3 regions of the Clostridium carnis genome follow, and region 2 is predicted to be linked to each of the others. Evidence: a T-box and tRNA genes for the amino acid it is inferred to sense, from the RefSeq annotation. Region 2 holds a T-box; the other regions hold tRNA genes.
What was found. A T-box is a leader RNA that pairs with one kind of tRNA and senses whether it is charged. The one in region 2 lies ahead of ileS (isoleucine--tRNA ligase), so its partner is inferred to be a tRNA-Ile.
Positions count from the first base shown of each region.

Region 1: it encodes a tRNA-Ile, which carries the amino acid that the T-box ahead of ileS (isoleucine--tRNA ligase) is inferred to sense. The anticodon was not compared.
Region 3: it encodes a tRNA-Ile, which carries the amino acid that the T-box ahead of ileS (isoleucine--tRNA ligase) is inferred to sense. The anticodon was not compared.

Region 1 covers NZ_BAAHYS010000001.1:1,332,582-1,336,866, reverse strand. Annotated here, with positions in the region: rRNA gene ACYQ1T_RS06150 (23S ribosomal RNA) at 1-1,962, shown strand, start outside; rRNA gene rrf (5S ribosomal RNA) at 2,109-2,225, shown strand; tRNA gene ACYQ1T_RS06140 (tRNA-Ile) at 2,231-2,307, shown strand; tRNA gene ACYQ1T_RS06135 (tRNA-Ala) at 2,313-2,388, shown strand; rRNA gene ACYQ1T_RS06130 (16S ribosomal RNA) at 3,158-4,285, shown strand, end outside.
Region 2 covers NZ_BAAHYS010000001.1:1,223,146-1,227,430, forward strand. Annotated here, with positions in the region: gene ileS (isoleucine--tRNA ligase) at 1-1,720, opposite strand, end outside; T-box leader at 1,851-2,097, opposite strand; gene ACYQ1T_RS05670 ((2Fe-2S)-binding protein) at 2,472-2,687, shown strand; gene ACYQ1T_RS05675 (class I SAM-dependent rRNA methyltransferase) at 2,852-4,027, shown strand; gene ACYQ1T_RS05680 (nitrous oxide-stimulated promoter family protein) at 4,089-4,285, opposite strand, start outside.
Region 3 covers NZ_BAAHYS010000001.1:1,095,692-1,099,976, forward strand. Annotated here, with positions in the region: gene ACYQ1T_RS05050 (DUF2334 domain-containing protein) at 1-1,058, shown strand, start outside; gene ACYQ1T_RS05055 (VanZ family protein) at 1,079-1,531, opposite strand; gene ACYQ1T_RS05060 (hypothetical protein) at 1,603-2,046, opposite strand; gene ACYQ1T_RS05065 (hypothetical protein) at 2,268-2,420, opposite strand; tRNA gene ACYQ1T_RS05070 (tRNA-Ala) at 2,698-2,773, opposite strand; tRNA gene ACYQ1T_RS05075 (tRNA-Ile) at 2,779-2,855, opposite strand; rRNA gene rrf (5S ribosomal RNA) at 2,861-2,977, opposite strand; rRNA gene ACYQ1T_RS05085 (23S ribosomal RNA) at 3,125-4,285, opposite strand, start outside.

The sequences.
Region 1 (4,285 bases), 110 kb from region 2:
AAACTCCGAATGCCATATACTATGAGTCCGGCAGTCAGACTACGAATGATAAGATCCGTGGTCAAAAGGGAAAAAGCCCAGATCGTCAGCTAAGGTCCCAAAGTGTAAGTTAAGTGGAAAAGGATGTGGGATTTCTAAGACAACTAGGATGTTGGCTTAGAAGCAGCCACTCATTGAAAGAGTGCGTAATAGCTCACTAGTCGAGAGATCCTGCGCCGAAAATGTCCGGGGCTCAAACTTACCACCGAAGCTACGGGCTGAAGTTTACTTCAGCGGTAGAGGAGCGTCGTAATCGGGCTGAAGTCGTACCGTAAGGAGCGGTGGACTGATTACGAGTGAGAATGTTGGCATTAGTAGCGAGATGTAAGTGAGAATCTTACAGGCCGAAAACCTAAGGTTTCCTGGGGAAGGCTCGTCCGCCCAGGGTTAGTCGGGACCTAAGCCGAGGCCGAAAGGCGTAGGTGATGGACAATCGGTTGATATTCCGATACCACTATTATCGTTATTATCGATGGTGTGACGGAGAAGGATAGGATGTGCTAGCGATTGGAAATGCTAGTCTAAGCGTTTAGGAAGTTAAGGTAGGCAAATCCGCTTTAACAATTCTGAGGCGTAATGGGGAAGGTCCAAGTGACCGAAGTATCTGATTCCATGCTTCCAAGAAAAGCATCTAGAGAGAGAAATAGTGCCCGTACCGCAAACCGACACAGGTAGGTGAGGAGAGAATCCTAAGGCCATCGGAAGAATTGCAGTTAAGGAACTAGGCAAATTGACCCCGTAAGTTCGCGAGAAGGGGTGCCTACGAGAGTAGGCCGCAGAGAATAGGCCCAAGCAACTGTTTAGCAAAAACACAGGTCTCTGCTAAAGCGTAAGCTGATGTATAGGGGCTGACGCCTGCCCGGTGCTGGAAGGTTAAGGGGAACACTTAGCGCAAGCGAAGGTGTGAACTTAAGCCCCAGTAAACGGCGGCCGTAACTATAACGGTCCTAAGGTAGCGAAATTCCTTGTCAGGTAAGTTCTGACCCGCACGAATGGCGTAATGACTTGGGCACTGTCTCAACTGCAAATCCGGCGAAGTTGTAGTGCGAGTGAAGATGCTCGCTACCCGCGATTGGACGGAAAGACCCCGTAGAGCTTTACTGTAGCTTAGCATTGAATTCCGATATTGTCTGTACAGGATAGGTGGGAGACTGAGAAACTAGGGCGTCAGCCTTGGTGGAGTCAACCTTGGGATACCACCCTGACAGTATTGGGGTTCTAACCGGACGCCATGAATCTGGTGACGGGACATTGTTAGGTGGGCAGTTTGACTGGGGCGGTCGCCTCCTAAAAAGTAACGGAGGCGCCCAAAGGTTCCCTCAGAACGGTCGGAAATCGTTCGAAGAGTGCAAAGGCAGAAGGGAGCCTGACTGCGACACCTACAAGTGGAGCAGGGACGAAAGTCGGGCTTAGTGATCCGGTGGTACCTCGTGGGAGGGCCATCGCTCAACGGATAAAAGCTACCTCGGGGATAACAGGCTGATCTCCCCCAAGAGTCCACATCGACGGGGAGGTTTGGCACCTCGATGTCGGCTCGTCGCATCCTGGGGCTGTAGTAGGTCCCAAGGGTTGGGCTGTTCGCCCATTAAAGCGGCACGCGAGCTGGGTTCAGAACGTCGTGAGACAGTTCGGTCCCTATCCGTCGCGGGCGTAGGAAATTTGAGAGGAGCTGTCCTTAGTACGAGAGGACCGGGATGGACTGACCTCTGGTGCACCAGTTGTTCTGCCAAGAGCATAGCTGGGTAGCTAAGTCGGGAAGGGATAAACGCTGAAAGCATCTAAGCGTGAAGCCCCCCTCAAGATGAGATTTCCCATAGCATAAGCTAGTAAGACCCCTTGAAGAACACAAGGTTGATAGGTCAGAGGTGTAAGTATGGTAACATATTTAGCTGACTGATACTAATAGGTCGAGGGCTTGACCAATAAAAAAGAAGAAAACTCAGCACAGCTGAGTAAATTCGAGAAATAAAATCAAAGAATTTTGGCTCTCATTCATGTGCAATTTTCAGAGAACAAACTCTGAAAATTAAAAAGAAGAAACTGAATCAAAGATTTAGAATCTCAAACCATCTAGTGATGATGGCGTAGAGGAAACACTCCTTTCCATTCCGAACAGGACAGTTAAGCTCTACAGCGTCGATGGTACTGCACGGGTGACTGTGTGGGAGAGTAGAACGTCGCTAGGTTATTAGGATCTTTAGCTCAGTTGGTTAGAGCAACCGGCTCATAACCGGTAGGTCCGGGGTTCGAGTCCCTGAAGGTCCACCATTTTTGGGGGTATAGCTCAGTTGGGAGAGCACCTGCCTTGCACGCAGGGGGTCAAGAGTTCGAATCTCTTTACCTCCACCAAAAAGCTACGAATTATTTCGTAGCTTTTTTTTCGTATATTTTAATTATTTAAGGATATACTTTTAAATGTATAATTAACAAATATTATTAAATTAATCAATTAAGAAATTAAAAAAAGACTTTAATATTAAAAGCAAAAAAAAGAATTTTACTTATAAATGTTTAAAATATTTTAAGTTTAAGAAGAAATATTTTAGTAGTTAATAATTACTAAATATAAATTATAGATAATATTAAGTAAATATTCATATAAATAATTAAATCTAACTCCAACATAAAGAGCGTAACCTATAATTTGCAAATTTGTAGAGTTATACTGTAATAATGTATAAATTTAATTTGAAGTAAAACCATATATATTTAATATAAAATGGAATAATTACAAGAAAACTTATCCTAGTGTATCAATATAAGAAATATATAGAATAATGTAGAAAAATAGAGAATTTACGTATTAAATTCTTATTAATAGAAAAATATACACTATCTATTTAAAATTAAAATGATAATATAAATCATGTTCTCGAGAGAGAGCACTACAAATGTCAAACTTTAAAACTTAAATATAAATTAGAATTTAATTTTAAAAAGTTTAAAAAAAGTATTGACATAAAATCTTAAAGATGTTAAGATAATGAAGTCGCTTGAGGGCGGCGAAGAGAAAATGGTCTTTGAAAATTGAACAGAATAAAAGTTAAGTATAACCAGCAATTCTTTTGAAAGTCTTAAAATTAAGACTCAAAGTAATTTGAGCAAGCAGATTAAACTTTTTAGTGAGAGTTTGATCCTGGCTCAGGACGAACGCTGGCGGCGTGCCTAACACATGCAAGTCGAGCGAGGAGAGTTTTTTCGGAAACAAACCTAGCGGCGGACGGGTGAGTAACACGTGGGCAACCTGCCTTGTAGAGGGGAATAGCCTTCCGAAAGGAAGATTAATACCGCATAATATTGCAGCTTCGCATGAAGCAGTAATTAAAGGAGCAATCCGCTACAAGATGGGCCCGCGGCGCATTAGCTAGTTGGTGAGGTAACGGCTCACCAAGGCGACGATGCGTAGCCGACCTGAGAGGGTGATCGGCCACATTGGGACTGAGACACGGCCCAGACTCCTACGGGAGGCAGCAGTGGGGAATATTGCACAATGGGGGAAACCCTGATGCAGCAACGCCGCGTGAGTGATGAAGGTTTTCGGATCGTAAAGCTCTGTCTTCGGGGACGATAATGACGGTACCCGAGGAGGAAGCCACGGCTAACTACGTGCCAGCAGCCGCGGTAATACGTAGGTGGCGAGCGTTGTCCGGATTTACTGGGCGTAAAGGGAGCGTAGGCGGACTTTTAAGTGAGATGTGAAATACCCGGGCTCAACCTGGGTGCTGCATTTCAAACTGGAAGTCTAGAGTGCAGGAGAGGAGAGTGGAATTCCTAGTGTAGCGGTGAAATGCGTAGAGATTAGGAAGAACACCAGTGGCGAAGGCGACTCTCTGGACTGTAACTGACGCTGAGGCTCGAAAGCGTGGGGAGCAAACAGGATTAGATACCCTGGTAGTCCACGCCGTAAACGATGAATACTAGGTGTAGGGGTTGTCATGACCTCTGTGCCGCCGCTAACGCATTAAGTATTCCGCCTGGGGAGTACGGTCGCAAGATTAAAACTCAAAGGAATTGACGGGGGCCCGCACAAGCAGCGGAGCATGTGGTTTAATTCGAAGCAACGCGAAGAACCTTACCTAGACTTGACATCTCCTGCATTACTCTTAATCGAGGAAGTCCTTTCGGGGACAGGATGACAGGTGGTGCATGGTTGTCGTCAGCTCGTGTCGTGAGATGTTGGGTTAAGTCCCGCAACGAGCGCAACCCTTATTGTTAGTTGCTACCATTTAGTTGAGCACTCTAGCGA
Region 2 (4,285 bases):
ATGGATTTCTATCAAATATAGCTGTTGAAATAGCTAACAATGTATAGAACCATCCTCTTGTTTGATCAACTGCTTCTGATATAAATTGAGCTGGGAAGTTTTGATCAAATAATTCTTTATTTTCAAATGGATAATGTAATTGTGCAAATGGCATTGAACCTGAATCAAACCAACAATCTATAACTTCAGCTGTTCTAGTCATTTCCTTACCACACTTATCACATTTTAAATGAACTTTATCTATATATGGTTTGTGTAATTCTATATCATCTGGAACATTAACACCTTTAGTCTTTAGTTCTTCAATACTTCCTATACACTCTCTATGGCCACATTCACATTCCCAAATTGGAAGTGGAGTTCCCCAGTATCTATCTCTTGAAATACCCCAGTCAATAACATTTTCTAAGAACTTACCAAATCTACCTGTTCTGATGTTATCTGGATACCAATTAATTTTGTTATTGTTTTCTAATAACTTATCTCTAAGAGTAGTCATTGCAACAAACCAACTTTCCTTTGGATAGTAAAGTAATGGTGTATCGCATCTCCAGCAGTGTGGGTATGAGTGAGTATGCTTTTCAGCTTTTAATAGCTTATTATTTTCTTTTAAGTAATTAACTATACTTTCATCACATTTTTTAACAAACTTACCCGCCCAAGGAGTAACCTCTTCTGTAAACTTACCTGCTAAGTCAACTAAGTTAATAAAAGCTAAACCATTTTTCTTAGCTACTAAATTATCATCTTCACCATATGCAGGAGCTATATGAACTATACCAGTACCATCTGATAAAGTTACAAAATCTCCATGAATAACAACAAATGCTTTTCCTTCTGGAGTATGGAATGGAAGCAATTGTTCGTACTCAGTTCCAAGAAGCTCTGCACCTTTAAACTCTCTTATAACTTCAAAATTTTCACCTAATACCTTTGGTGCCAATTCTTTAGCTAAAATATATATTTCATCTTCAACCTTTACTTCTACATAATCATATTTTTGATTTATACATAAAGCAACGTTTGATGGTAATGTCCAAGGTGTTGTTGTCCAAGCAAGTATATACTTATTGTCTTCTCCTTTAACCTTAAACTTAGCAACTGCAGTTAAATCTTTAACATCCTTATAACCTTGTGAAACTTCATGTGATGAAAGACCTGTTCCACATCTAGGACAATATGGCATAGTCTTATGACCTTTATATAAAAGATCTTTATCCCACATTTGTTTTAAAGCCCACCATACTGATTCTATATATGGATTATGATATGTTACATATGGATCATCCATATCTACCCAATATCCAATTTGCTCAGTCATTTTTTCCCACATGTTTACATATGTGAATACACTTTCCTTACATTCCTTAACAAATTTTTCAACACCATATTCTTCTATTTGTGGTTTACCTGAAATACCAAGCTTTTTCTCTATTTCAAGTTCAACCGGAAGTCCATGTGTATCCCATCCAGCTTTTCTTATAACCTTGTATCCCTTCATAACCTTATATCTTGGGATTATATCTTTCATAACTCTTGTTAAAATATGACCTACGTGTGGTCTTCCATTAGCTGTTGGAGGACCATCATAAAACGTAAAGTACTCTCCATCTTGATTCATATCAAAGTTCTTTTTAATTACATTGTTTTCTCTCCAAAGTTCTGCAACATTCTTTTCCATACCAACAAAGCCTTTTGGTAACTCAACTTTTTTGTACATAATATAAATCTCCCTTCTGTATTTTAATAATAAAAAATATGTTTCGCAAACTATGTGTTCTGCTATTCTATAAAGCTATAAACAAATTTGTTTGCCTTGTGATTTCCTAAAGAATAAAAAAACTTCGTCCTAATAGGACGAAGTTGAATTCGCTATACCACCTAAGGTTAACCCCCTTATTAATTTAAGAGGCTTAAAATTTCGAGTACCATCATACTCTATCCTTTAACGCAGGATAACGAGATAAGCTTAATAAGTCTAAACTTTTCAGCCTCTAACTCCTAGGTGATTTTCCTTAAGTTCTTTTGTGATTTCACACCAACCAATCACTCTCTGAAAAAATCTACATAAGTACTTTTCCTAATCATAGTCTTTATTATTTTTTTCATTATATATCACTGTAAATTTATTGTCAATTTATAATAATAATTTTACTACAAAGATTTATAATATGAAAGTATTTTACCTATATTTTATTGTGAAATTTTCTTTTATAATATAATTTTATAAAGTAATTAAATATTTTTTCTGTTTTAAGTAAAACATTGAATAAAAAAACTATAATTACTTATAATATGTGAAAATAAAGTTGGATTTAAAATAATATAAATTAACTAATAATTTTTATCAATTAGTATTGACTTTCTTTTCGTTCGTTAATATAATGTATTTATAAAGAATAAACATAAATTTATTTTTTATCCCCTTTATTTTCCGTAGTTTAATTCATATATAACAGGAGGAAGACTAAATGGAAAATAATTTAAATGAACAAGTCCTTGATAAGTTAACAAAAGTTTGCACTTGCAAGGCAATACCAAGATCCAAAATAAAAGATGCAATCAAAGCCGGTGCTCATACTGTTGAAGAAGTTTCTAAGATAACTGGAGCTTGTACAGGTGGATGCAGAGGCTACAGATGTACCCCTACAATCCAAAATTTGATTGATAAACATCTGGAAAAATAACTACTAGTAAGGTTTCCCCAAACCATATTAGTATAGATTATATCTCCCCAAAAAACGTCTGTTGTGGAAGCAGACGTTTTTTTATTATATATCTCTTTTCTCTAGCTTTAAAATTTCATTATGTTATAATCTTATAAGAATTATTACGGAAGGAGCTAGTATAAATGGCAAGTAAATTCTATTTACATAAAGGAAAAAATAAGAGAGCTGAACAAGGGAGACCTTGGATATATATTGATGAAATAAATGAATATGATGGTGATTATGAAAATGGAGATATTGTTGAGGTTTATAATCATAAAGGTTTTTTCATAGGAAAAGGTTACATTAATGATCGTAGTAAAATAACTATAAGAATAATGTCTAGAGAAATAGATGAAGAAATAGACGAAGAGTTCTTTAAAAAGAGATTCGCAGCAGCCTGGGATTATAGAAAAACTGTTATAGATACTTCATCTTGTAGGTTTATATTTGGAGAAGCTGATTTCTTACCAGGGTTAACAGTAGATAAATTTGAGGATTATTATGTAATTCAAATATCAACTTTAGGAATGGATAAATACAGAGATGCAATAGTAAAGATATTAGTAAATGAATATGGTGCTAAAGGAGTATATGAACGAAGCGATTTAAAAACTAGAGAAATTGAAGGTTTAGAACAAACTAAAGGTTTCTTAACTGAAGAATTTGATACTAATATACAAATCGTAGAAAATGGCGTTAAGTACATAGTGGACTTAGAAAATGGTCAAAAGACAGGTTTCTTCTTAGACCAAAAAGAAAATAGAGCTGCAATGCATAAAATTTGTAAAGGAAAAGATGTACTTGATTGTTTTACTCACACTGGTTCTTTTGCTTTAAATGCTGGTATCGCAGGTGCTAAATCAGTCTTAGGTATAGATGTTTCTAAACACGCTGTTGAATGTGCTACTAGAAATGCAGAATTAAACGGTCTTCAAGATGTAGTTAAGTTTGAATGTCATAATGCCTTTGATGTACTTGGAGATTGGTCAAGAGAAGGTAAACAATTTGATGTTGTTATTTTAGATCCTCCTGCATTTACTAAATCAAGAAATACAGTTAATGCTGCTATAAGAGGTTATAAAGAAATAAATCTTAGAGGATTAAAAATGGTTAAACCAGGTGGATATTTTGCAACTTGTTCTTGCTCACATTATATGAATGAGGAACAATTGAAAAAGACTGTTGCTGAAGCTGCACATGATGCTCATAGAACTTTAAGACAAATAGAGTGCAGAACTCAGTCATCTGATCATCCAATCTTATGGAACTCCGATGAATCTTATTATTTAAAATTCTTTATATTCCAAGTTGTATAATAAAAATTTAGATATTAAAACCCATTAGAATAAATTTATTTTAATGGGTTTTAATGGGTTTTTATTTAAATATATGTCTTACAAATTCACACGGTCTATATATTATAAGCCTTGGTCCAGAAAATCTCATAACTATTTTGATTTTTTCTTTCATATCCCTCTTATAACAATGTATCTTACATTTACTACATGAACTTTTATTGTCTCCAAACTTACAAAAAGATAATCTTTTATGAGCATATTCTAAAAGTTCATTAC
Region 3 (4,285 bases), 130 kb from region 2:
ATTTATCATTATCTAAAAATATAGTTGACGATATAATTAATATCGGTGATTCTTTATTATTTAGCATAAAGAATAATGAAGTTAAATATGCTAATAATACTATATACAGATTAAGGGGAAATTTATTAAAGATAAATTCATCTTATTTTTTATCTTTATCTGATATTGAACATTTATTTAACTTACGGAGTCATTTCGATTTCGAAAATAATTCTATAAACCTTGTCAATGCTCCTAAAATTGTTCAAAAAACAACTACTATTTCTAGTGGAAAATTATCATTAATAAGATTAGAAGATTTCTCTGCTGGGGGTTCTCTTACTGAATCTATTAATATAGAAAAAATGAAGATTTTAGGAGATTTATTCTATGAAAATAATATGGGTTTCCATATTGCTTGGGTTCCTAGATATATAGATCCTAGTAATAATATAGATAACGATTTATTAACTAATAATTCTTTACAAAATGTTGCTTTTGTAAATCTTTTAGATCATTTAATAAATAGTGGTGGATTAATAGGATTACATGGATATTCTCATCAGTTTAATGATGAAACTAGCCTAATTGGGACTGAGCTTTCAAAAAAAGCAAATTCTACTCAAGATGAAACAGTCATTGTCTTAGAAAAAGCTTTAGATACAGCATCATTATTAAATATTCCTATAGCCTTCTTTGAAAGTCCTCACTATAAGGCAACTAAAAATCAAAAAGCAATTATTGAAGAATATTTTAAATATTTATATGAACCATATAGTATAATACAATATTTTAATGTTAAACATACAAAAACAAATAATATTTATTTACCAACCCCACTAAGCTATGTTAGAGAACTTGATCCATCAAATATAATAAGAGGTTTATCTATTGATTATAACGCTGGAGCTTTAATGAGTTTATTTTATCATCCCACTAAAGAACTTGATTTTATAAATTTAAAATTTACAGATACTGATTTAATATATACTTATTCTAATGACTCACCAATGCAAAAGATAATTTCAGCTCTCAAACAGTATGGATATGTAACATCATATATAACAGAAGTAAAATAATAAAACAGGCTATATCAAACTTATTTTGATATAGCCTGTTTTTCTTTTCCCCTATTAATTATACTTATAAATATAAATCCTATTATACCTCCTGTTGTATCTATTAAAACATCTTTAAAAGCCATAGCACGTCCAGGTATAAAATATTGATGAAGTTCATCTGTGCAAGCATATAAGAATACAAATGCAATAGCATATATTCTAGCTTTAGAATTTAATATATATAAACATAATACTCTATATACTAATAAAAATAAAATAAGATACTCAGTAAAATGCGCTGTTTTTCTAATTACTAATGTTGCTAATTCTCCAAAATAACTATTTAGATTTATTCCAAAGAAAGCAAATACCTTTAATACTAATTCACTTTGATTACTTGAAATCTCTCCTGGTTGATGAGACATTAAAAATATAATTCCCATCCAAATTAATAACATACTCCAGGATATCATCTTTTTGCTTCTATTCATCTATCTTCTCCCTTAGTTTATCTAATAGTATAAATATAATTATACACTATATATAACTATATTTACACAATCTAATTTTGATTTACTAAATATCTATTAATATAAGCTAAAGATTGTTCTAATAATCCTTGACCTTGTTCCAAGTCCTTTACATTAACTTCTAAATTATGCATTCTTTGTTCCACTAATTCCATTGTTTCCTTTATACTATTAAGTAATTTCCCTTCATATGATACTTGTATTCCATCAGAATCTATATATACTTTTTCAGGAATTCCTCCACACTCAATACACTTAGCATAAACTGATTTCTTTTCTGTATCTTTAAAAACTTTAAATATTTCATTATTACACTTTGAACAATTAGGTAACATTATAAAATCATGTTGGCTAATATCCAATTGGTATTTAGCTTTACATTGATTACATATCAATTCTAATCTATTATCTTTATTTTGAATATAAAACCTATTGCTACTACACCCTTCCTTTTCACATACAACTGTCCTTATCATATTCTTACAACTCCCCTCTTTATACAATGGTATATAATGAGAACAATATCTCTTACAAATTTAATATGCTTATTTTTTTTAATATATGTTATATTTTAAAAATAAAATCCATAATTATAAGAAGTAAAACTTTTTATAATTATGGATTTACTATTTTATTGATTTCTACCTAAAAACGTTATTATTATCTTAATAAATTCTTTATTATTATTAATATTTAACTACTTAAAAACTTCTAAAAACTCTTTCAATTCTTCCTCTACTTTTTTTATTAGGTCATCTATTTTATTAGTATTTTTTCCAGCTAAAATTAATTCTCTTTTTTCTAGTTTTAAGTTTATTATCTTTTCCTCTAATTCATCCTTCTTCCCCACACAAAACACTCCCAACCTAAGGATAACCCCTTTTAAATTTTTTCTTCAATTTTTAAATAACTATTAAAAGTATTTATATTTAAACCTTTCCATATAATTAATTATATAGTATATACTTAAGTATTCCTAATTAAATTTTTAGAAATATTCTAATTTTTTTCGACATTTTTATATCTATATTATACATACTTTTACATACTTATTTTCTAGTATTTTTAAACTTACAATAAGAAAATTTATATAAAAAAAAGAAGCTATGAATTAACATAACTTCTTTTGGTGGAGGTAAAGAGATTCGAACTCTTGACCCCCTGCGTGCAAGGCAGGGGCTCTCCCAACTGAGCTATACCCCCAAAAATGGTGGACCTTCAGGGACTCGAACCCCGGACCTACCGGTTATGAGCCGGTTGCTCTAACCAACTGAGCTAAAGATCCTAATGACCTGGCAACGTCCTACTCTCCCACACAGTCACCCGTGCAGTACCATCGGCGCTATAGAGCTTAACTATCCTGTTCGGAATGGGAAGGAGTGTTTCCTCTACGCCATCACCACCAGATTACATTACTATTATATTGTTTAAAGTAATGTTTGTCAATACTTTTTTCAGAGTTTGTTCTCTGAAAATTGCACATGAATGAGAGCCAAAATTCTTTGATTTTATTTCTCGAATTTACTCAGCTATGCTGAGTTTTCTTCTTTTTTATTGGTCAAGCCCTCGACCTATTAGTATCAGTCAGCTAAATATGTTACCACACTTACACCTCTGACCTATCAACCTTGTGTTCTTCAAGGGGTCTTACTAGCTTATGCTATGGGAAATCTCATCTTGAGGGGGGCTTCACGCTTAGATGCTTTCAGCGTTTATCCCTTCCCGACTTAGCTACCCAGCTATGCTCTTGGCAGAACAACTGGTGCACCAGAGGTCAGTCCATCCCGGTCCTCTCGTACTAAGGACAGCTCCTCTCAAATTTCCTACGCCCGCGACGGATAGGGACCGAACTGTCTCACGACGTTCTGAACCCAGCTCGCGTGCCGCTTTAATGGGCGAACAGCCCAACCCTTGGGACCTACTACAGCCCCAGGATGCGACGAGCCGACATCGAGGTGCCAAACCTCCCCGTCGATGTGGACTCTTGGGGGAGATCAGCCTGTTATCCCCGAGGTAGCTTTTATCCGTTGAGCGATGGCCCTCCCACGAGGTACCACCGGATCACTAAGCCCGACTTTCGTCCCTGCTCCACTTGTAGGTGTCGCAGTCAGGCTCCCTTCTGCCTTTGCACTCTTCGAACGATTTCCGACCGTTCTGAGGGAACCTTTGGGCGCCTCCGTTACTTTTTAGGAGGCGACCGCCCCAGTCAAACTGCCCACCTAACAATGTCCCGTCACCAGATTCATGGCGTCCGGTTAGAACCCCAATACTGTCAGGGTGGTATCCCAAGGTTGACTCCACCAAGGCTGACGCCCTAGTTTCTCAGTCTCCCACCTATCCTGTACAGACAATATCGGAATTCAATGCTAAGCTACAGTAAAGCTCTACGGGGTCTTTCCGTCCAATCGCGGGTAGCGAGCATCTTCACTCGCACTACAACTTCGCCGGATTTGCAGTTGAGACAGTGCCCAAGTCATTACGCCATTCGTGCGGGTCAGAACTTACCTGACAAGGAATTTCGCTACCTTAGGACCGTTATAGTTACGGCCGCCGTTTACTGGGGCTTAAGTTCACACCTTCGCTTGCGCTAAGTGTTCCCCTTAACCTTCCAGCACCGGGCAGGCGTCAGCCCCTATACATCAGCTTACGCTTTAGCAGAGACCTGTGTTTTTGCTAAACAGTTGCTTGGGCCTATTCTCTGCGGCCTACTCTCGT